4 regions of the Erwinia sp. 009765445 genome follow, and region 2 is predicted to be linked to each of the others. Evidence: predicted binding sites of a transcription regulator. Region 2 holds the regulator's gene; each other region holds the start of a gene.
What was found. Region 2 encodes LexA, which represses DNA repair genes until DNA is damaged. Its sites were predicted from a motif close to TNCTGTATGTACATACAGNA; they were not measured.

Region 1: the regulator LexA is predicted to act here: its motif matches at 1,877-1,896, upstream of AC3Y5R_RS00930 (YebG family protein).
Region 3: the regulator LexA is predicted to act here: its motif matches at 2,710-2,729, upstream of AC3Y5R_RS06795 (DNA translocase FtsK 4TM domain-containing protein).
Region 4: the regulator LexA is predicted to act here: its motif matches at 1,823-1,842, upstream of sbmC (DNA gyrase inhibitor SbmC).

Annotation. Positions count from the first base shown of each region.
Region 1 covers NZ_JBYUWC010000001.1:204,282-209,367, reverse strand. The annotation lists gene AC3Y5R_RS00940 (bifunctional 4-hydroxy-2-oxoglutarate aldolase/2-dehydro-3-deoxy-phosphogluconate aldolase) at 1-492, shown strand, start outside; gene purT (formate-dependent phosphoribosylglycinamide formyltransferase) at 597-1,775, opposite strand; gene AC3Y5R_RS00930 (YebG family protein) at 1,913-2,308, shown strand; gene AC3Y5R_RS00925 (sugar phosphate isomerase/epimerase family protein) at 2,360-3,199, opposite strand; gene AC3Y5R_RS00920 (tellurite resistance TerB family protein) at 3,441-4,094, shown strand; gene AC3Y5R_RS00915 (prolyl oligopeptidase family serine peptidase) at 4,234-5,086, shown strand, end outside.
Region 2 covers NZ_JBYUWC010000025.1:36,077-41,162, forward strand. The annotation lists gene plsB (glycerol-3-phosphate 1-O-acyltransferase PlsB) at 1-1,986, opposite strand, end outside; gene AC3Y5R_RS21845 (diacylglycerol kinase) at 2,115-2,483, shown strand; gene lexA (transcriptional repressor LexA) at 2,592-3,200, shown strand; gene dinF (MATE family efflux transporter DinF) at 3,213-4,535, shown strand; gene AC3Y5R_RS21860 (CsbD family protein) at 4,777-4,986, shown strand.
Region 3 covers NZ_JBYUWC010000005.1:154,814-159,899, reverse strand. The annotation lists gene AC3Y5R_RS06795 (DNA translocase FtsK 4TM domain-containing protein) at 1-2,649, opposite strand, end outside; gene lrp (leucine-responsive transcriptional regulator Lrp) at 2,768-3,262, opposite strand; gene trxB (thioredoxin-disulfide reductase) at 3,789-4,757, shown strand; gene cydD (heme ABC transporter permease/ATP-binding protein CydD) at 4,907-5,086, shown strand, end outside.
Region 4 covers NZ_JBYUWC010000018.1:68,503-73,588, forward strand. The annotation lists gene AC3Y5R_RS18805 (acyltransferase family protein) at 1-276, opposite strand, end outside; gene dacD (serine-type D-Ala-D-Ala carboxypeptidase DacD) at 552-1,721, shown strand; gene sbmC (DNA gyrase inhibitor SbmC) at 1,862-2,329, shown strand; gene AC3Y5R_RS18820 (FUSC family protein) at 2,495-3,553, shown strand; gene AC3Y5R_RS18825 (DUF496 family protein) at 3,704-4,024, shown strand; gene AC3Y5R_RS18830 (LacI family DNA-binding transcriptional regulator) at 4,071-5,086, opposite strand, start outside.

The DNA of each region.
Region 1 (5,086 bases), on a different contig from region 2:
ACGCCTTGTGCCATGGATGCCCTTAAAGCGATGATCAAAGAAGTGCCGGAAGCGATTGTGGGGGCCGGTACGGTACTCAACGTAGAGCAACTAAAAGAAGTGACTGATGCGGGAGCGCAGTTCGTTATCAGCCCTGGTATTACCGAATCACTGCTGAAGGCAGCAGTTGCGGGGCCTGTTCCGTTAATCCCGGGGATCAGCACGGTTTCAGAGCTGATGACCGGGCTGGACTACGGCCTGCGTGAGTTTAAATTCTTCCCGGCAGAAGCGAATGGTGGCGTGAAAGCGTTGCAGGCGATTGGCGGCCCGTTCCCGCAGGTGCGTTTTTGCCCGACGGGTGGTATTTCTCCGGCTAACTACCGCGACTATCTGGCGCTGAAAAGCGTGCTCTGTATCGGCGGATCCTGGCTGGTTCCGGCGGGTGCGCTGGAAGCGGGTGACTACGACCGTATCACCCAGTTGGCGAAAGAGGCCGTGGCCGGCGCGCGCTGAGATTCTGTTCGCTGCGGCTGAGATACCGGCAGCGATGAAGCCGGTTCCGGAAAAAAAAAGGATGGCAAAAGCCATCCTTTTTTGTAGGTACGACGAGAGTTAACTCAACCGCTGACCTTAACGCCAGCCGCGCAGCTAACTGCGCGTTCCACGGCGTCGTCAATGTCGTGGCCCGTCGCCAGCGCCACACCCATACGGCGTTTACCACGGATCTCCGGCTTGCCAAACAGACGAACCTGCAGACCCGCACCCAGCACATTACCCAACTGTGCAAACTGCACGTTGTCACTGTCCAGCTCTGGCAGGATCACTGCAGAAGCCGCCGGGCCGTACTGACGGATGCCGCCAACAGGCAGGCCGAGGAAGGCGCGAACATGCAGTGCGAACTCCGACAGATCCTGAGAGATCAGCGTGACCATGCCGGTATCGTGTGGGCGAGGGGAGACTTCACTGAACACCACTTCATCGCCGCAGACAAACAGCTCAACACCAAACAGACCATGACCGCCCAGTGCCAGTACCACTTTTTGGGCAATTTCTTCCGCACGCTGCAGGGCGAGGGCGCTCATCTGCTGCGGCTGCCAGGATTCACGGTAGTCGCCATCCTCCTGACGATGACCAATCGGCGCGCAAAAATGAATGCCATCCACCGCACTGATGGTCAGCAGGGTGATTTCAAAATCAAATTTAACCACACCTTCAACGATCACGCGACCGGCACCGGCTCGGCCACCCTGCTGAGCGTAATCCCAGGCCACATCCAGCTGTGAAGCTTCGCGGATAAAACTCTGTCCTTTTCCGGACGAACTCATTACCGGCTTAACGATGCACGGGAAGCCAATTTCCTGCGCAGCCTGGCGAAAAGCCTCTTCGCTGTCGGCAAAGCGGTACGTTGAAGTGGGCAGAGCCAGCTCCTCCGCAGCCAGGCGACGAATGCCTTCACGGTTCATGGTCAGGCGGGCAGCGCGCGCGGTTGGGACAACATGCTGACCCTTTTTTTCCAGCTCAATCAGCATATCGGTTGCGATGGCTTCGATTTCCGGCACGATAAAATCAGGGCGTTCCAGTGCCACCAGAGCCTTCAGTGCTTCACCATCCAGCATATTAATGACATGGCTGCGGTGAGCAACGTGCATGGCGGGAGCATCGGCATAGCGATCCACGGCGATCACCTCCACGCCCAGACGCTGGCACTCCAGCGCGACTTCTTTGCCCAGTTCACCTGAACCCAGCAGCATTACACGAGTGGCAGCAGGGCGTAGCGCAGTTCCAAGAGTTGTCATAATCTCTACCTGATTGGATGAAAAAAACGCGCGCAGTATAAACGAAAACGATTGCGCATACATCTGCTTTACGGACTTGAGCCAAAATTTCATCGCTGCTATACTGTATAAAAATACAGTTAACTGAGGTGTGCACTATGGCTGTTGAAATCAAATATGTTGTCGTCAGAAAAGGTGAGGAAAAGATGACATTCGCCAGTAAGAAAGAAGCCGATGCTTACGACAAAATGCTCGACATGGCGGAAGTGTTCTCCGACTGGCTGAGCGTTGCTCCGCTGACCATAGAAGAAGAGCAGCGTGAAGCGCTGGGCATGTTCCTCGCCGAAAACAAGGATGCCGTTCAGCACATCCTGCGCACCAGCAAGCTGCCGGAAGGCAGCGATGTGGTTTCTGAAGAGAGTGAATCTGCACCTCTGGCTGAGCACCACGAAGAACTGGCTGAGTCTGAAGAATCAGATGATGCTGGTGAGGTGGAAGTAGCTGAAATTGTTAAAAAAGCCGCCAGGCCTTCACGCGCCAGCAAAGCGGCTTAAATTTATCGTCGCAACTGCCCGGCAAATTTAGCCGGGCGTTCTTTGTGAAGCTCAGTAAGTTTGCGGGGCTGTCAGCCTTGTGCAACAGCGCTTCAGGGCATGCATTGCTTCCCTTGCCACATCTGCAGGATTCTGCTGGTTAAAATCGTCGTTAAAGACTTCAAGCCCCAGCGGCCCGCTGTAACCCTCTGACTCCAGATAATCCAGCAGCGTATACAGCGGAAAGCTACCCTGACCGGGTAACAACCTTTTGTGGCGCGCTGTATCCACCAGTTCACCCTGAGCGGGCAGAACAACCAGATCGGAAAGCTGTACAAGGAAGATTTTATCCATTGGAATACCTGCCAGATCCGCCACGGTGCGACTGCGAACGAAAATGTGGAAGGCATCCACCACCAGACCCAAATTGGGTTCATTAACCTGCTGGATAAGTTTCCATGCTGCGGCGGTATTGTTAATGTGTGTGCTCCATGCCATGGCTTCAAAGGCAATCCGCAGCCCCCGTTTACCCGCTTCACGCGCCAGCCAGCGAATATCCTCCTCTTCTCGTTCGGCAATACAATTCTGCTGAGTGGAAGCTGGTGTCAGAACAGTGGTTGCGCCAAGCGAGACGGCCGTGTCCAGCATCTGCAAAGCTTCATCATGCTTGCTCTGCCGCATCTCATCCGGCGCACCGTCAAAATCCAGCAGAACCTGATAATCTGTCAGCGCCAGATTGTGCCCTTTCAGCAGGTTGGAGAGATCGGCCGTATTGCCGGTCGCGGCCTCAACGTCCTGTCGCCAGAGTTCAACCTGACTGAAGCCTGCCGTTGCTGCGGCCTCAATTTTCTCCTCCGGCGTTCCGCCAAGCAGAACCGTATTGATAAACAGTGGATTGTTGCTGAATCGCATGATTTTCCCCTTTTAAAACCTTGCAACATTGCACTGCCGGTCAGGGTCTGGCTGCCCTTACTCCTGCCCGGTCTGACCTTTTGTTACCGCGAAAAAGTTAACCGGTGTCCTCAACAGTATAGCCCGGCACTCAGGCTTGCCGGATCGGCAAAACGTAAGGGGGTTTTCGAGGCTTTGCAGGCCTTGACGGTACTTGACGTATGCCACTCTATGCTGATGTTTTCATTTATGAGAAGGAAGAGTGATGAACTGGCTGCAGCAAATACAATCTGTTCTGGGAAACAGTAAGCCGGGACAGCAGGGAAGCGAAGGACTGAGTAAAATGCTGGCTCCGGGGGCGCTGGGCGGCCTTGCCGGACTGCTGATTGCCAGCAAATCCTCCCGTAAACTGCTGAGTAAATATGGCAAAAACGCATTAATTATCGGCGGCAGTGCAGCCGCAGGTGCGTTGCTCTGGAATAAATACAAGCAGCGAGTGAGCGAATCACACAGTGAGGAGCCGCAGTACGGTAAGCAACAGTCACCGGTTGATCGCCGGGCTGAGCGCCTGATCCAGGCACTCGTTTTTGCAGCCAAGAGTGATGGTCATATCGACAGCAGTGAACGACAGGCTATTGATCAGCATATCCATCAGTCAGGACTGGGTAGTGATGGGGAAAGGTTGCTGCAGTCTGCCATTGAGATGCCGCTGGATCCAAAAATGCTGGCGCACGACGTAAGAAATGAAGAAGAGGCGCTGGAAGTCTATTTCCTCAGTAATCTGGTCGTCGATGTTGACCATTTTATGGAGCGCAGCTATCTGCAGGCTCTGGGCGATGAGCTGAAAATCCCACAGGATGTCCGGGACAGCATGGCCCGGGATATTCAGGCTGAAAAGCAAAAACTGCCTGCCTGAGGCGGAAAGGGGGCTTAATGCCCCCCAACAACCTGTTTTATGACATTATTTTTACCTGTCCCTCCGTTTAGCGCTTGGCAATCCCTGTGACAGCTGCCACCCTTATCCGATAAGACTTATTCAACGGGGATGCAGCATGATTAAACCACCAGTCGCCAAAAAAATTCCTTATGAGATGACCCTCCACGGAGAAACCCGGACAGATAATTACTACTGGCTGCGGGACGATCAACGTGAAGATCCTGCGGTGCTTGGCTATCTGCATGCGGAGAACGATTACGGCAAAGAAGTGATGAAGTTGCAGAAATCGCTGCAGGATCGTGTGCTGAAAGAAATCATTGACCGTATCCCGCAGCGCGACCACTCCGTCCCTTACGTTAAAAATGGTTACCGCTACCAGCGCCGCTATGACGAGGGCAATGAGTATGCCATCTACACCAGACAGCCGGAGAACACCGCCACGCCGGAACAGTGGGACCTGCTGCTGGACGGCAATCAGCGAGCGGCACACAGCGAGTTTTACACGCTGGGTGGCATGGGCATCAGCCCGGACAACCAGACTATGGCGCTGGCAGAGGACTTTCTGTCACGCCGTCAGTACGGGATCCGCTTCTGCAATCTGGAAACGGGAAGTTGGTATCCTGAAAAGCTGGAAAATGTGTCATCCAGCTTTGTCTGGGCCAGCGACAGCCGGACGTTTTATTACGTGCTCAAGGACAAGCAAACGCTGCTGCCCTGGCAAGTATGGCGACATCAGCTGGGTACTTCGCAGCAGGAAGATGAGCTGGTCTATGAAGAGCAGGACGATACCTTCTACGTCAGCGTGCATAAAACGACTTCCGAACATTTTATTCTGATTGCTCTGAACAGCAGTACTACCAGTGAAATCCTGCTGCTGGATGCCGAATATGCAGATGCCACACCACAGGTATTTTGCCCGCGGCGTAAGGACCACGAATATACGCTGGATCATTACCAGCAACATTTCTACG
Region 2 (5,086 bases):
GTTCTCTTTATCCCAGCGCAGGAACAGCTCGGTTTTCAGCATTAGATAGATCACGCTGACCTGGCGCAGCAGCTCGGCACGTGTCAGTTCCCGATGCTGCATCAGGATTACCGCAATCACCGACGGCATCACCAGCATATGGTGAATGTTGTTACGGTAATAGGTCATCAACACCGCTTGTTCACGCGGCAGAACGATGATTTCTCCGATATTATCCTGCTCAATCTCGAACTTGTTCATGCCCAGCGCATGATCCAACAGCGCTTCTGGCGTCATATCCGGCACGGTGGAGTCCGGCGAATATGGCACGTTGCGCATCAGCTGCGTGTAACATTCCAGCTGTTCGGTCAACTGCTCACGGGTCAGTGAACGCTGACGTGAAGCCAGCAGGGCGGTTACGCACAGGTTCATGGCGTTAGCTGCACCGGCGTTGTTGATACGCACCATCACGCGCTGAGCAATATCGTTCACCGCAGGCGTCAGCCATGCCGGGCGCTGTGCCTCGATAGGGTCGATAGAGTCACGCCATTCCGGCACGTGCTTGTTCAGGTAGTTAACCAGCGGCAGCGGTTCACCAAAGTTAACGTAGCCCTGGCCCAGGTTACGCAGCTTGCGCAACCCGTTGACCATCTGCATAAAGCCTTCTTTCTCTTTAGTCGCACCGCGCAGCTCTTTGGCGTAAGTTCCCACCTCCATCACGTGCTCGTAACCGATATAGATCGGCACCAGCGTGATAGGACGGTTGCCGCCACGGAGCATAGCCTGGATGGTCATTGACAGCGTGCCGGTTTTCGGATCCAGCAAACGACCGGTACGGGAGCGGCCGCCTTCCACAAAGTATTCCACCGAATAGCCACGGGTAAACAACTCACCCAGGTATTCACGGAACACGGTGGAATAGAGCTTGTTGCCCTTAAAGGTACGACGGATAAAGAACGCGCCCAGACGGCGGAAAATCGGGCCTGCTGGCCAGAAGTTCAGGTTGATACCGGCGGCGATATGCGGCGGCACCAGCCCCTGGTGATAAAGCACGTAGGAGAGAAGCAGATAGTCCATGTGGCTGCGGTGGCAGGGCACGTAGACGATTTCATGGCCGTCCTGTGCCAGCTGACGCACGCGCTCGCCGCCATTCACATTAATCCCCTGATACAGCTTGCTCCACGTCCAGCCCATCACGCGGTCGGTCAGGCGGATCGCTTCATAGGAGAAGTCTGCGGCAATCTCTTCCATCAGCTCGACGGCGTTCTGCTGAGCTTTTTCATGGGAAATTTTCTTGCTGCGCGCCTCATCTTCTACCGCCTTGGCGATAGCTTTGGACTGCAGCAGCTTATTGAACAGATCCTGACGCACCGGCAGACGAGGGCCAATTGCGGCCAGACGCTGGCGGGCAAAGTGCATTCTGGCCACTCTTGCCAGCTTCTGGGCAATGGTTTTGTCCGTACCGTGTTCAGTAGCCATGCGGCGCAGCGAAACAATCGGCGAAAAACGCACGAAGCTGTCGCGGCCCAGCCACAGTACGGCGAAGAACTTCTGCACACCGTTCAGCACCCGCAGATGAGGCTGATCGTCGCCCTGCACTTCACGGCCTGGTGCGCGGCCAAACATCACCGATACCGGCACCATTTGCACATCAAGCAGCGGGTTACTGCGGTGCAGATCCAGATACTCGTGAAACAGCTTTACTGATTCCACGTTCGGCATGAAATAGGGGAACACGCGGGGGCCATCATGGATAAATACATGGCGTGGCAGTACGGTACCGTCAATTTCCAGCGGATCGAGAGGATCGGGGAGATCCTGTTTGCGACACTGTTCTCGCAGCGCCAGAAGATCGGCCTTTGAATCGTACGGCAGCACATACATAATAGGGCGCGATGTATCGAGCCCCAGCTCAGCGACCGGCTCGGCAGGAATCGCTTTACTTTTTACCAGGAGTTTAACCGGTAAATTCAATAAGTTATAATATAAATTACGCCAACCTGACATAGACAACATGAAGCCTCTTGTTAGCAAAGCGCGGCAAGCATACCAGAAAGCGCTTGCGAGATCTGTGGTGTTGCAAAATGTGCGCCACTCACACATTGACGTTAAAGATCACAAAGGGTTCCCTCATTATGGCAAATAACGTCACCGGATTGACCCGAATCATAAAAGCCGCAGGCTACTCATGGAAAGGCCTGCGTGCCGCCTGGCACAACGAAGCGGCCTTCCGCCAGGAAGCGATTGCGGTGATTGTCGCGATTGTGGTGGCCTGTTGGCTGGATGTGGATGCGATCACGCGCGTGCTGCTGATTGGCTCTGTGGTGCTGGTGATCATCATTGAGATCATCAACAGCGCGATTGAAGCGGTAGTCGATCGTATCGGCAGCGATTTTCATCCTTTATCTGGCCGGGCGAAGGATATGGGGTCCGCCGCCGTGCTGCTGGCTATTTTGCTGGCGCTATTTACCTGGATAACGCTCCTGTTTGCGCATCTGGGCTAAGGTTTGCTCAATCTGACGGGTTCAGTGTTTTTTCTCCATGTTTAGGTTTTCATCGCGTAAATACCTGTATATACTCACAGTCGACTGTATAAACAACCAGGGGGCGGGATGAAAGCATTAACGGCAAGGCAGCAACAGGTTTATGAGCTGATACGCGACCATATTAACCAGACCGGCATGCCGCCAACGCGGGCGGAAATCGCTACGCAGCTTGGCTTCCGTTCCCCCAATGCGGCTGAAGAACACCTTAAAGCACTGGCGCGTAAAGGGGTGATTGAGATCGTTTCCGGCGCATCACGCGGAATCCGTCTGATGATAGAAGAAGTGGAAGGCCTGCCGCTGATTGGCCGCGTCGCCGCCGGTGAGCCGCTGCTGGCCGAGCAGCATATCGAAGGCCACTATCAGGTTGACCCTGGCCTGTTCAAACCCAGTGCGGATTTCCTGCTGCGCGTCAGCGGTATGTCGATGAAAGATATCGGCATTATGGATGGTGACCTGCTGGCCGTGCATAAAACCCAGGACGTGCGTAATGGCCAGGTTGTGGTGGCACGTATTGATGATGAAGTGACCGTGAAGCGCCTGAAGAAGCAGGGCAATGTGGTGCAGCTGCTGCCAGAAAACAGCGAATTCCAGCCGATTGTGGTCGATCTTCGTCAGCAGACGCTGTCGATTGAAGGATTGGCTGTGGGTGTGATCCGCAACGGTAACTGGTTGTAATCCCTATTTATCGTGCGATTTCTGACCTCTTCAGATAAACACCTCTGGCGGCTCGCGCTGCCGATGATCCTGTCGAACGTCAGCGTTCCGCTGTTGGGGCTGGTCGATACCGCCGTCATTGGTCATCTCGACAGCCCCAGCTATCTTGGCGGCGTGGCGGTGGGGACCACCGCAACCAGCTTTCTGTTTATGCTGCTGCTGTTTCTGCGCATGAGTACCACCGGGCTGACCGCACAGGCCTTTGGCGCAGGCGACAAACCCGCGCTGGCAAGGGCCCTGATGCAGCCCCTGCTGATTGCGCTGCTGGCCGGGCTGGCCTTTATCCTGCTGAAATCCCCTCTGAACCATCTTGCGCTGTCGATAGTCGGTGGCGACCCTGCGGTGTTACATCAGGCCGCGTTGTTTATGAATATTCGCTGGCTGAGTGCCCCGGCCACGCTGGCAAATCTGGTGTTGCTGGGCTGGCTGCTTGGCGTGCAGTACGCCCGGGCCCCGGTGATCCTGCTGGTGGTCGGCAACCTGGTGAATATCGTGCTGGACCTGTGGCTGGTGATCGGTCTGAAGTGGGGCGTTGAAGGTGCCGCTGCGGCCACCGCCATTGCCGAATATGTCACGCTGATTATCGGGCTGTTGATGGTCTGGCGGGTGATGAAGCTGCGTGGCATTTCCCTGGCGATGCTGAAAACGGCGTGGCAGGGGAACATTGCCAGGCTGCTGCGTCTGAACCGCGATATTATGCTGCGCTCGCTGCTGCTGCAGTTGTGCTTTGTTTCGTTGACCATCTTTGGCGCACGCCTTGGCGCTGAGGTGGTGGCGGTGAATGCCGTTCTGATGATGTTCCTGACCTTTACTGCCTATGCGCTGGATGGCTTTGCCTACGCGGTGGAAGCCTGCTCGGGTGAAGCATACGGAGCGCGGGATGGCAGCAAGCTACTGTCGATTTGGCGCGCAGCGTGCCGACAAGCCGGGGTGGTTGCGCTGCTGTTTTCGCTGTTCTATGCCTTTTCCGGGCCCTGTATTATTGAGTTACTCACCTCACTGCCTGAACTGCGGCAGCAGGCGGACGCTTACCTGTTCTGGCAGATAGTTCTGCCTGTCTGCGGCGTGTGGTGTTATCTGCTGGATGGGATGTTCATTGGTGCCACTCGTGCCAGCGAGATGCGCAACGGCATGGTGATTGCAGCACTGGGCTACGGGCTGACGCTGTTTACCGTGCCATTGCTGGGCAATCATGGCTTGTGGCTGGCTGTGACGGTGTTCCTGCTGTTGCGTGGCGTGACCCTCTGGTTTATCTGGCGACGCCACTGGCAGAACAGCAGCTGGTTCGCTGATTGACATATTTAGTTACTTAAGTTTGCCGCTTCGTTAGTTCATGATCTCCCTGACTTTTCGCTATCTCTTATCTCTTTTCTGTTCCTTTTTCGGGCCAGAAATTCGCCATGACAGGCAAAACCTCCATTATATACTATTATTATCTGTGAGTTCAGCTGTTAAGTAGCGACTTATATTGCTGTTGTAGCTTTTGCTGAGACGATTCCACTAAAACTGTTAGCACCTAAGGTCGAGGAGTGACAAGATGAATAAAGACGAAGCCGGCGGTAACTGGAAGCAGTTAAAAGGTAAAGTGAAAGAAAAATGGGGCAAGCTGACTGATGACGATATGACCGTCGCTGAAGGCAAACGAGATCAGCTTGTTGGTAAAATTCAGGAGCGTTATGGCTATGCGAAAGACCAGGCTGAGAAAGAAGTCAGCGACTGGGAAAGCCAAAATAACCACCGCTTCTGACCTGTTCTCTGATATGAAGTAAGTGTTTCAGGACGATGCTCCTACTCTGGCACACGGAAAGTGCCACTTACCTTTCCAGTCCTTATTTCCCCCCGAAAAT
Region 3 (5,086 bases), on a different contig from region 2:
CACTTCCGTCAGCAGGTGAGGGATGCCTTCGTAAACCGACAGCTCAAGCATTTTCGGGTCGATCATGATAAAGCGCACTTCTTCCGGTGTGGCTTTATACAGCATGCTGATGATCATCGCGTTCACGCCGACCGACTTACCGGAACCGGTAGTACCGGCAACCAGCAGGTGCGGCATCTTCGCCAGATCGGCCACTACTGGCTGACCGGCAATGTCTTTGCCCAGCACCACCGCCAGCGGTGACGGGTTGTCACGGAACTTGTCGCACTCCAGCACTTCACGCATGTAAACCGTCTGACGATGCTTGTTAGGCAGTTCCAGGCCGACGTAAGGCTTGCCCGGAATAACTTCCACCACGCGAACCGCGACTGCGGAAAGCGAACGGGCAAGATCCCGGGACAAATTGGAAATACGCGCTGCTTTAACGCCAGGAGCCAGATCCAGCTCGAAACGGGTGATCACCGGCCCTGGAGAGATGCCAACCACTTCCGCTTTCACCCGATAGTCGCCCAGGCGAGCTTCCACCAGACGGGCTGTCTGCTCCAGAGCAAACATATCCACCGGCTCAGCTTCAACAGGAGGAGCACTCAGCAGATCCAGTGTTGGCAACGGCGTGGTCGGTTTTTCCATCGGCTGCTCATGGCGAACCAGGAATGGATGGAACAGGCTGTCAGCCGCAGGCTGAGCTGGCGCTTCCGGCTGCGAGGGCACAGTAGCAGCGGGTGGCTGCTGCTGAGCCGGAGACGTCTGCCAGGATGCCGCTGCTGGTTGTTGCTGAGCATGGCACGCAGGTGCATCTGGCTGTTGCTGAGCCGGAGGCGTTTGCCACGCAGGTGCAACAGACTGCTGAACAGGGGCCTGCTGAGGTGCCTGGCTGTGCTGCTGCCACTGCGGCTGCTCTGCCGGAGCTTCAACCTCAGGCGCGGCTGACAGAGTGAACAGCGGCTCACTTGGACCCTCGTCCACCAGATCATCCATCGGAGAGAAATCAAAGGCTCCCGCAGTGTCCAGGCGGAAAGTCGGGATTTCGTTCTGCACCTCTTCCTGCCCATAACGCTGAGTCTGCTGCTCTGCGAACTGACGAGCCAACGCTGCCTGTTGCAGCGCCTCTTCATCATCTTCAGCAAATTCTTCGCCGTAACGCGCCTGCTGCTGGGCCATAAAGGCCTCACGCAGCTGCGCCTGTTCAAGTGCGTCATCGTCTTCTGCAACGCCACCCGCTGGCTGAATGTCAGCACTCTGCTGGCGCAGTTCTTCTTCTTTTGCCTTCTCTTCCGCCATACGCTGCGAAGGCAGTTTGATGCCGTACGACGCGAGTTCACGCCGTGTAGGAAGCTTGACCGGGTTAGGACGCGGCAGTTCCGGACCAATCCCCTGTTTCACCTGAGGATTACCCGCTTCGCTGGTGGCAGTAAAGCCCGGCATAAATGGCGCAACCGCTGAAGCAGCCGCAGCCACTTTAACTGCATCCCCCATTCCCCTTGCCACGTCAGAAGGCTGAGAGACCGTCTGGGCAGAAAAATCAAAAGGTGACGATGAGGCATCACGCCAGTTCCCCATCCGCGGCCCGTCATCTTCCTCGTCCAGCGGGACGGACGGCGCAGGTGTCTCGTCAGGGATCTCGAACCGGTAAAGTTCCGGTGGAGGTGTCGGTGCAGCGGAAGCAGAAGAAGCGACATGAGCAGGCTGAGAGACCGCGGGAGGCGGAGAGGAAAGCGGCGCAGGTTGCACCACTGCCGCAGAAACCGCTGCCTCAGGAGCAACTGGAATTACCGGAGCAGCCGTAGCCTCAGGAACCGCAGCAGAGGCAACAGCATCAACTGAAGCGGTTGTAGCTGCGACAGCAGTTTTACTCAGCAGCGGAGCGTTTTCTTCATCTTCATCGTATTCTTCCTGCTCTTCCACCCTTTTCTTCGGTGCAGCCAGCAGCACATCGTCATCACCCGCGTGGGCGCTCTGTCTCAGCACCGGTGCCGATGACTCTTCGCGCAGCTCCTCTTCATCATCTTCTTCCTGCCAGCGTTCATCATTACGAGAACGGTTGCTGGCAAAGGTCAGCACGCCCATCACCACACCACCGATTTTCTCGGCGATGGTCAGCCAGGACCAGCCGGTGTAAAGAGTGACGCCCGCAGCCCAGATAAACAGCAGCGTTAATGTGCCACCTGCCCCACTGAACCACGGAGCCATGGCATTGCTCAGCAGGCTGCCTATCACGCCGCCCGAAGCAAAATACCAGATATCATCAGCATTCAGCGCGGCCAGCCCGCAGGATGTCACCACCAGCGCCAGCACGCCAATCAGGCGCAGCGCTACGGCAAAATAGTCAATGTAATCCTGAGAATTACGTTGACGGAAGGTGATCCAGCACAGGCCTAAAATGACCGGAGGAATGGCATAAGCCATCACGCCAAAAATGAAAAACAGCGTATCCGCAAGCCATGCGCCGACGCCGCCGCCCAGATTGTGGATAGGTTCGTGCCAGGCGGTCTGCGACCAGCTGGGATCGGAAGGATTGAAGCTCACCAGTGCCGCCATCAAATAAACGGCGAAAAGAGCAACAATAATCAGCAACGCTTCCAGCAGACGACGTCCACTGCTCAGCGGTTGTAGCGAAACTTCTTTATCTTCTGTGTATTCCTGGCTCAAGCGTATCTCCAGGTGCCTGTAAACTATGAAGGCAACAGCGCCGGGCAAGCCCGACGCTGAACCTGTATGAATTCACAGGAGTGTACCGAAATCTTCCAGGTTTTGCACCTGCCCTGTGTTACCGCGTTTTAATGACCAGGCGGTTACTTTGCTTCACTTCTTCCATGACCACATAGGTGCGCGTATCGTTCACGCCCGGCAGGCGCAGCAGGGTTTCACCCAGCAATTTACGATAGGCAGACATATCTGGTACACGGGTTTTCAACAGATAGTCGAAATCCCCTGAAACAAGATGACACTCTTGAGTTTCCTCAAGTTTTTGCACTGCGGCGTTAAATTGCTCAAACACATCAGGTGCACCACGATTCAGAGTAATCTCAACGAATACCAGCAGCGAAGCATCCAGATAGTGCGGATTAAGCTGGGCGGTATAGCCAAGGATAAAACCCTGCCTTTCAAGACGACGAACACGCTCAAGGCATGGTGTCGGTGATAAACCTACACGCTTGGAAAGCTCGACGTTAGAGATACGCCCATCCTTCTGCAGTTCATTAAGGATGTTACGATCGATTCTGTCGAGATCTTTACCGGGCCGTTTTTTATTGTCTACCATTATTATTGTCTCTCTTAATGCCTTCCCTTTACCTGCCATACCCTGAACGAGTTCATTGTCACAGGGTTGTTCTAAGTGAAGTCTGGAGCCTGCTGCGATTCAAAACGCCCATCCGTATGACGCATGTTGTCTGTCCACACCATGCGTCATGACCAATGACAGACCGGATTTATCTGGCGAGAAGCGCAAATGTTGGGATGAAAACCTGTTTTGCGCGCCGAAAAACCCTTTGCTTCCTACACTGTTTTCGCAAAAGCGCAGCCGATTGTCAAAGCAAAACAACTAAAATCAGTACAACATGCCAGAAGTATCGCTGCGTGACTGTTTTTAAATGACTATTCGGGCCGGAATGCACCGCCATAAGTCAAAGCCTGCTCCATTATGGCGCACACCTCCCTCTACTGGTTCAACGGTGAATTGGTTAAACCTTTTACAGCCATTGTTAACAAAATTGCAGAATGCTTTTTTTGCCCCGCTAAATTCCCTACAATCGAACCTGGGTTGCCAGTCAACAATTGAGGGTCTTATGAGCACCGCCAAACACAGTAAATTACTTATCCTGGGTTCAGGCCCAGCAGGCTATACCGCCGCCGTTTACGCCGCCCGTGCGAATTTGAACCCGGTTCTGATTACCGGGCTGGAGAAAGGCGGTCAGTTGACCACCACAACTGAAGTGGAAAACTGGCCGGGCGACCCGCATGATCTGACCGGCCCGCTGTTGATGGAACGCATGCAGGAACATGCTGAGAAATTCAACACCGAGATCATTTTCGACCATATTCACACTGTTGATCTGCAGAATCGTCCTTTCCGCCTGACTGGTGACAGCGGCGAATATACTGCCGATGCGTTAATTATCGCGACTGGCGCTTCAGCCCGTTATCTGGGCCTGCCATCAGAAGAAGAGTATAAAGGGCGAGGCGTGTCTGCCTGTGCCACTTGTGATGGCTTCTTCTATCGTAACCAGAAAGTTGCCGTTATTGGCGGCGGTAATACGGCTGTGGAAGAAGCCCTGTATCTGGCTAATATTGCTGCGGAAGTGCACCTGATCCACCGCCGTGGCAGCTTCCGTGCTGAAAAAATCCTTATTGACCGGCTGATGGAAAAAGTGCGCAACGGCAACATTGTGCTGCACACTAATCAGACGCTGGACGAAGTGATGGGTGACCAGATGGGCGTCAGCTGCCTGCGCCTGCGCTCTGCGCTGGATGAAACCCAGACCGAAGAGCTGAACGTTGCCGGTCTGTTTGTCGCCATCGGCCACAGCCCTAACACGGCTATCTTCAAAGATCAGCTCGAACTGGAAAATGGTTACATCAAGGTGCACTCAGGTCTGCAGGGTAACGCCACGCAGACCAGCATCCCGGGCGTATTCGCTGCCGGTGACGTGATGGATCACATCTATCGTCAGGCGATCACCTCCGCAGGAACCGGCTGTATGGCTGCGCTGGATGCAGAACGTTATCTGGATGGGTTAGTTAAAAACTCTCAGTAACTTGTTAAAAACCTGCATCAATCTTGCCGAAGGCGACCGCAACTGGTCGCCTTTTTACTTTCTGCATTGTAACATTACCAACAATTCCCCTGAACATTACGGGGTCGTTACAGCCTGTATGCGCTGAGCGCCCGACTCTCTGGTAAGGCATGGACAAATCACGGCAGCAACAGTTACTTCGCTGGTTGAAAAGCCAGAGCGGGCATGGCAAGCGCTGGTTAAGGCTTTCGCTGTATCTGGGAATTTTCAGCGCGCTGCTGATCCTGCTGCAGGCCTGGCTGCTCGCCGGGCTGCTGCAATCCCTGATTGTTGAGCACCACTCCCGCGCG
Region 4 (5,086 bases), on a different contig from region 2:
CAGATAGTAGAGAGGGGCGATGCGGAAAAATCGGCGTATCCAGAATTTCCTGATGGTACTGGCATGCTGCCAGGGTTCTTTCTGCTGGCGCTCTTTATAGTTTTTCGCCATCAGGTAGCCAGAAAGGAGAATAAAGAGATCAACACCGATACCCGGTGACGAAATCAGCGTGATATGGCAATGAATCAGCAAGCTGATGTGGCCCACCAGTACCCAGAGTGATGCGATGCCTCGCAACCCCTCCAGTTCAGTAGACCAACCCCTTGATGAAGACATATTTTACCCCTGTTCAGTCAGTATTTTGAAGGAGGAGGGTAAAAGACTTGTGATAACAAACAATGTGTTATGTTCCTAAAGTAAAACTTATCAGATTTTCCTTAATGCATTGTTAATGCATGGTATCAAACAAACCAAAAGGTTAAGTTGAGGGGGCGTCTGTGCTAATCGGCTGAAAATTAATATTTTCTTGCAATTTATTAACACACTCTGGCCGGGAATCCCGTACAACAAGCTGGTTTTTTTATCACAAGATTATTATTGAGGGTTCCCCGTTGAAGAAGCGTCAGCTTGCAAGTATGAGTTTGGTTCTGGCTTTTGCCGTAGTGGCACACGCAGATGAAAATCCAATAGCATTTCCCCTCACTTCTCCTGCCATTGATGCTGCTTCCTGGGTATTGATGGATGCCACCACGGGCCAGATCCTGACAAAGGGCAATGCCGACGAGCGTCGAAATCCGGCCAGCCTGACTAAATTGATGACCGGTTATGTGGTTGACCGCGCCATCGACAGCAAGCGCATCACCCGTGATGATATGGTCACCGTGGGCAAAGACGCCTGGGCCGCGGGCAATCCGGTATTCAAAGGCTCTTCGCTGATGTTCCTGAAGCCAGGGGAAAAAGTTTCCGTGCGCGATTTAAGCCGTGGGGTAATCATTGATTCTGGTAATGATGCCTGTGTGGCTCTGGCGGATTATGTCGCTGGCAGCCAGTCAGCTTTCGTCGATCAGATGAATCAATATGTGCAGAAGTTGGGGCTGACCAATACCCATTTTGAAACGGTGCACGGTCTGGATGCACCGGGGCAGTACACCACCGCAGGTGACCTGGCAAAGCTGTCCCGCGCTATTATTTATGGTGAGCCGGATTTCTATCAGATGTACAGCGAGAAATCGCTGACGTGGAACGGCATCACCCAGCAGAATCGTAACGGTTTGTTATGGGATAAAACTCTGCACGTCGATGGCCTGAAGACCGGTCATACCGAAACGGCTGGCTTTAACATTATTGCCTCCAGCGTTGACGGCCAGCGTCGTCTGATTGCGGTAGTGATGGGCGGCAAAAGCTCTAAAGGCCGTGAAGAACAGGCGCGTAAGTTGCTGACCTGGGGTCAGAACAATTTCGATACCATCCAGCTGTTCCATGCCGGTAAAGAGATTGGGCATGAAAACGTCTGGTACGGTAACCCGCATCAGGTTTCAGTCGGCAGTGATTCCGATGTCTATCTGGCACTGCCGCGCGATCAGGTGCAAAAGATTAAAGCGAAATACGTTATCGATCGCAAAGATCTGCAGGCTCCGCTGAAGTTGCATGAGCAGGTAGGAACAATTCAGCTGGTCGATGGCGATAAGCAGCTGGCTTCTTATCCGCTGGTGACGCTGAATGAAGTGAAAGAAGCGGGTGTGATTACCCGTATTGAAGATTACATCAAGCAGAAGCTGTAATTTAAGTTACAGGCGATCCAGGGATGGATCGCCTGTACTTTTGCGGCCTGTCTCGCAATTCAAAACCCTCCAAAATAAATCTCTCGAATATCTCCGATTACCGCTGTATGTTTAACCAGTTATTTAAACGGAGGGCGAAAATGAAAGTTAATATTCAGCAGCGTTCGACCTGTCAGATAGCTGGCTATCACCTGATCGGTCCATGGGAAAACACAGCCCCTGAAGGGTTTAGTAAACTGGTCGCCTGGACCTCAAAGCATCAGCTGATAGGGCCGTGGATGGCCGTTTATCACGGGAATCCGCGTGAAGTGCCTCCTGAGCAACTGGAGATAGAGACGGTGATTGGCGTGCCCGCTGACTTTGAGCTGCCGGATGAGGCTGACGGCGTGGTGCTGAGCGAGATCCCTGGAGGCACCTATGCCATGACGCTGGTCCACGTCAGCGACGGCGATTTTGGCAAACCCTGGCTCGCCTTTTTTGATCAATGGCTGCCTTCAAGTGGCTACAGCGTAGCGGAAGGCCCGTGCTTCGATCACTATCTCAATGACGGCTCGGAAAGCGGCAAGTGGGAGATTGAGCTGTATATGCCGGTGACAAAGGTCGAGTAAGGCCACCGGTGACCGGGTTGTGTAATCTTGTTGTTTGTATATTGTTAATTATCGTTGTTACTTATCTTTTTCAGGAAAATTCCTGCAGAAAAAATAGTACAGAATCAATCTTCCGGGATTTTTATCGGGTATGATCGACGCGATTAAAATCCTCAGGAGAAAGTCTTGCGTCCCGACAAGCCGCTATCGGCCTTCGAATTCACCCTCTATCGCAATTACCGTACGGTCCATGGCATCCGGATTGCGCTGGCGTTTGTGCTGACCTTTTTACTGGTGCGCCTGATGGCGATACCGGAAGGGACCTGGCCGCTGATCACCCTGGTGGTGGTGATGGGGCCCATCTCCTCCTGGGGAAATGTGCTGCCCCGCGCAGTGCAGAGGATTGGTGGGACGATTGGTGGCTCGGTCTCGGGGCTAATTGCGCTGAAGCTGGAATTGATCTCCATGCCGGTGATGCTGGCCTGGTGCACGGTGGTGATGTTTCTGTGCGGTTTCCTCACGCTGGGTAAACACCCATATATGGCGCTGCTGATTGGCATTACGCTGGCGGTGATTTGCGGTGCACCTCCGGGAGATATGACCACCGCGCTCTGGCGGGGAGGGGATGTGATCCTCGGTTCGATTCTGGCGCTGCTGTTTACCAGTATCTATCCGCAAAAGGCCTATACTCACTGGCGGATAAAATTGTCGGATTCGCTGCTGGAAACGGCCAAAATTTATCATGCCGGTTTCTCTCCTAATCTGGTAGAGAAGCCGCGGCTGGGTCGTCCGATGCAGCAACTGCTGACCAGAGTGGTGAAGATGCGTTCGCTGATTGAACCTTCCAGCAAAGAGACGCGCACTCCGCGTTCCGTATTTGAAGGCATCCAGACGCTTAATCGCAATATGGTCTGCACGCTGGAGCTGTTGATGAATGCCTGGTGGGCCTCCCGCGAGAGCCACCTGATTATGCTCAATGCCCCGACGCTGCGGCGCACTCAGCAAATGACGGAAAACACCTTGCGTGCGCTCTCCACGGCGATAGTGGAAGGCAGCACCGAGAAGATCGCGGCCAACAGCGCAGAGCTGGCTGATATCAGCCGCGAGCTGCGCCAGCTGATCAAAGAATCGAACAGTGATGAGCTGGTGGAGACGCCGATCCATGGCTACGTCTGGCTGAATCTGGAACTGGCCGGGCAGCTGGAGAGGCTGTCCGATCTGATGCGGCTGGTGCTGCGTAAATAAGCGATTTGCAACAACTTACTGCGGGCAAAGATGCTTCGCGGTAAGATACTGACAGTCCGACTCTACATTGCCATCGGCCGCGGCATGCCGCTAAGCTGACAGCGACGATAATGACGCCTGTGCGAACAGGCCTAAATGAAAGGTGTCTCCATGGAAAATGCAAAGCAATCATTTCAGGACGTGCTGGAGTTCGTGCGGATGTTCCGCCGCAAGAACAAGCTGCAGCGCGAGATTCACGACAATGAGAAGAAGATTCGTGATAACCAGAAACGTGTCCTGCTGCTGGATAACCTGAGCGAATATATCAAGCCGGGCATGAGCATCGAAGCGATTCAGGAAATTATCGGCAGCATGCGCAGTGACTACGAGGATCGTGTTGATGACTACATCATCAAAAATGCCGATCTGTCGAAAGAGCGTCGTGACCTGTCGAAAAAACTGAAGGCGATGGGCGAACCAAAACCTCAGTAAACCAGACGGTTAAGCATAAAAAAGGGCGATCATCGATCGCCCTTTGTCATTTCTGTTGTCCTTCCAGCAGGTGCGCCAGTCGTCGCAACTCTCCGGCAAGGTCTTTTATCCCAACCCGGTCGCTGTCCGGTGGCGCGGTTGTGTCACGTACCACCAGCCGGGTCGCGAAGGGCGACAGCGGCTCAGAAGGGGCTTCTCCCTCCAGCCTGTTTACCAGCCAGTCGACGCTGCATTTTCCCAACTGCTGCATATCCTGCCTGACGGTAGTGAGAGGAGGCTGGTACCAGGCGCTTTCGGCCGTATCGTCATAACCCACCACCGATATATCACCGGGAATGCGCAGACCCGCCTGATTCAGGGCCCGTAGCGCGCCCAGCGCCATCTGGTCGTTGGCGACCAGTAAAGCACCGGGCAGAGGGCGACCGGCAAGAGAAATAATAGCCTGATAACCTGACTGCGCACTCCAGTCTCCGGTCAGTACGCTGTGTGGCTGAAGCTGATGCTCCTGCAAAACGCTCAGCCAGACCTGGTAGCGGGCTCTGGCCGCCACTGAATGCGCAGGCCCGTTGAGCAGGGCGATGTCGCGATGCCCCAGTGACAGCAGATGTTCTGCGCCCTGACGGGCACCGGTTTCCACGCTGAACTGGCAGCAGGCGACAGGCGCTTCCTCAGGCACATCAAGGAACAGGCAGGGGAGATTGCCCGCCAGAGCTGCAATCGCCGACGCCTGCTCACTGTCCAGCGGCAGATTGATCAGCAACGCATCCACCCGCTGAGCCATCAACTCATGCACTGCACCTTCCGCCCCGGCAGGCCCGGCCATGGCAATCACCAGCCGGTAATCCCGAACGCTTGCCTGATGCTGAATGGCTGAGGCGATCTGCGCCGGAGCGAGTAACGCCAGATCGCTGGTCGCCAGCCCGAGCGTGCGGGAGCGTTTGCCCGCCAGCTGTTGAGCCACGCGGTTAGGCACATAGTTCAGTTCAGCCATTACCGCTTCGACTTTTGTCCGGGTGCGCGCAGCCACGCTGGCCGGGTGGTTCAGCACCCTTGAAACGGTCT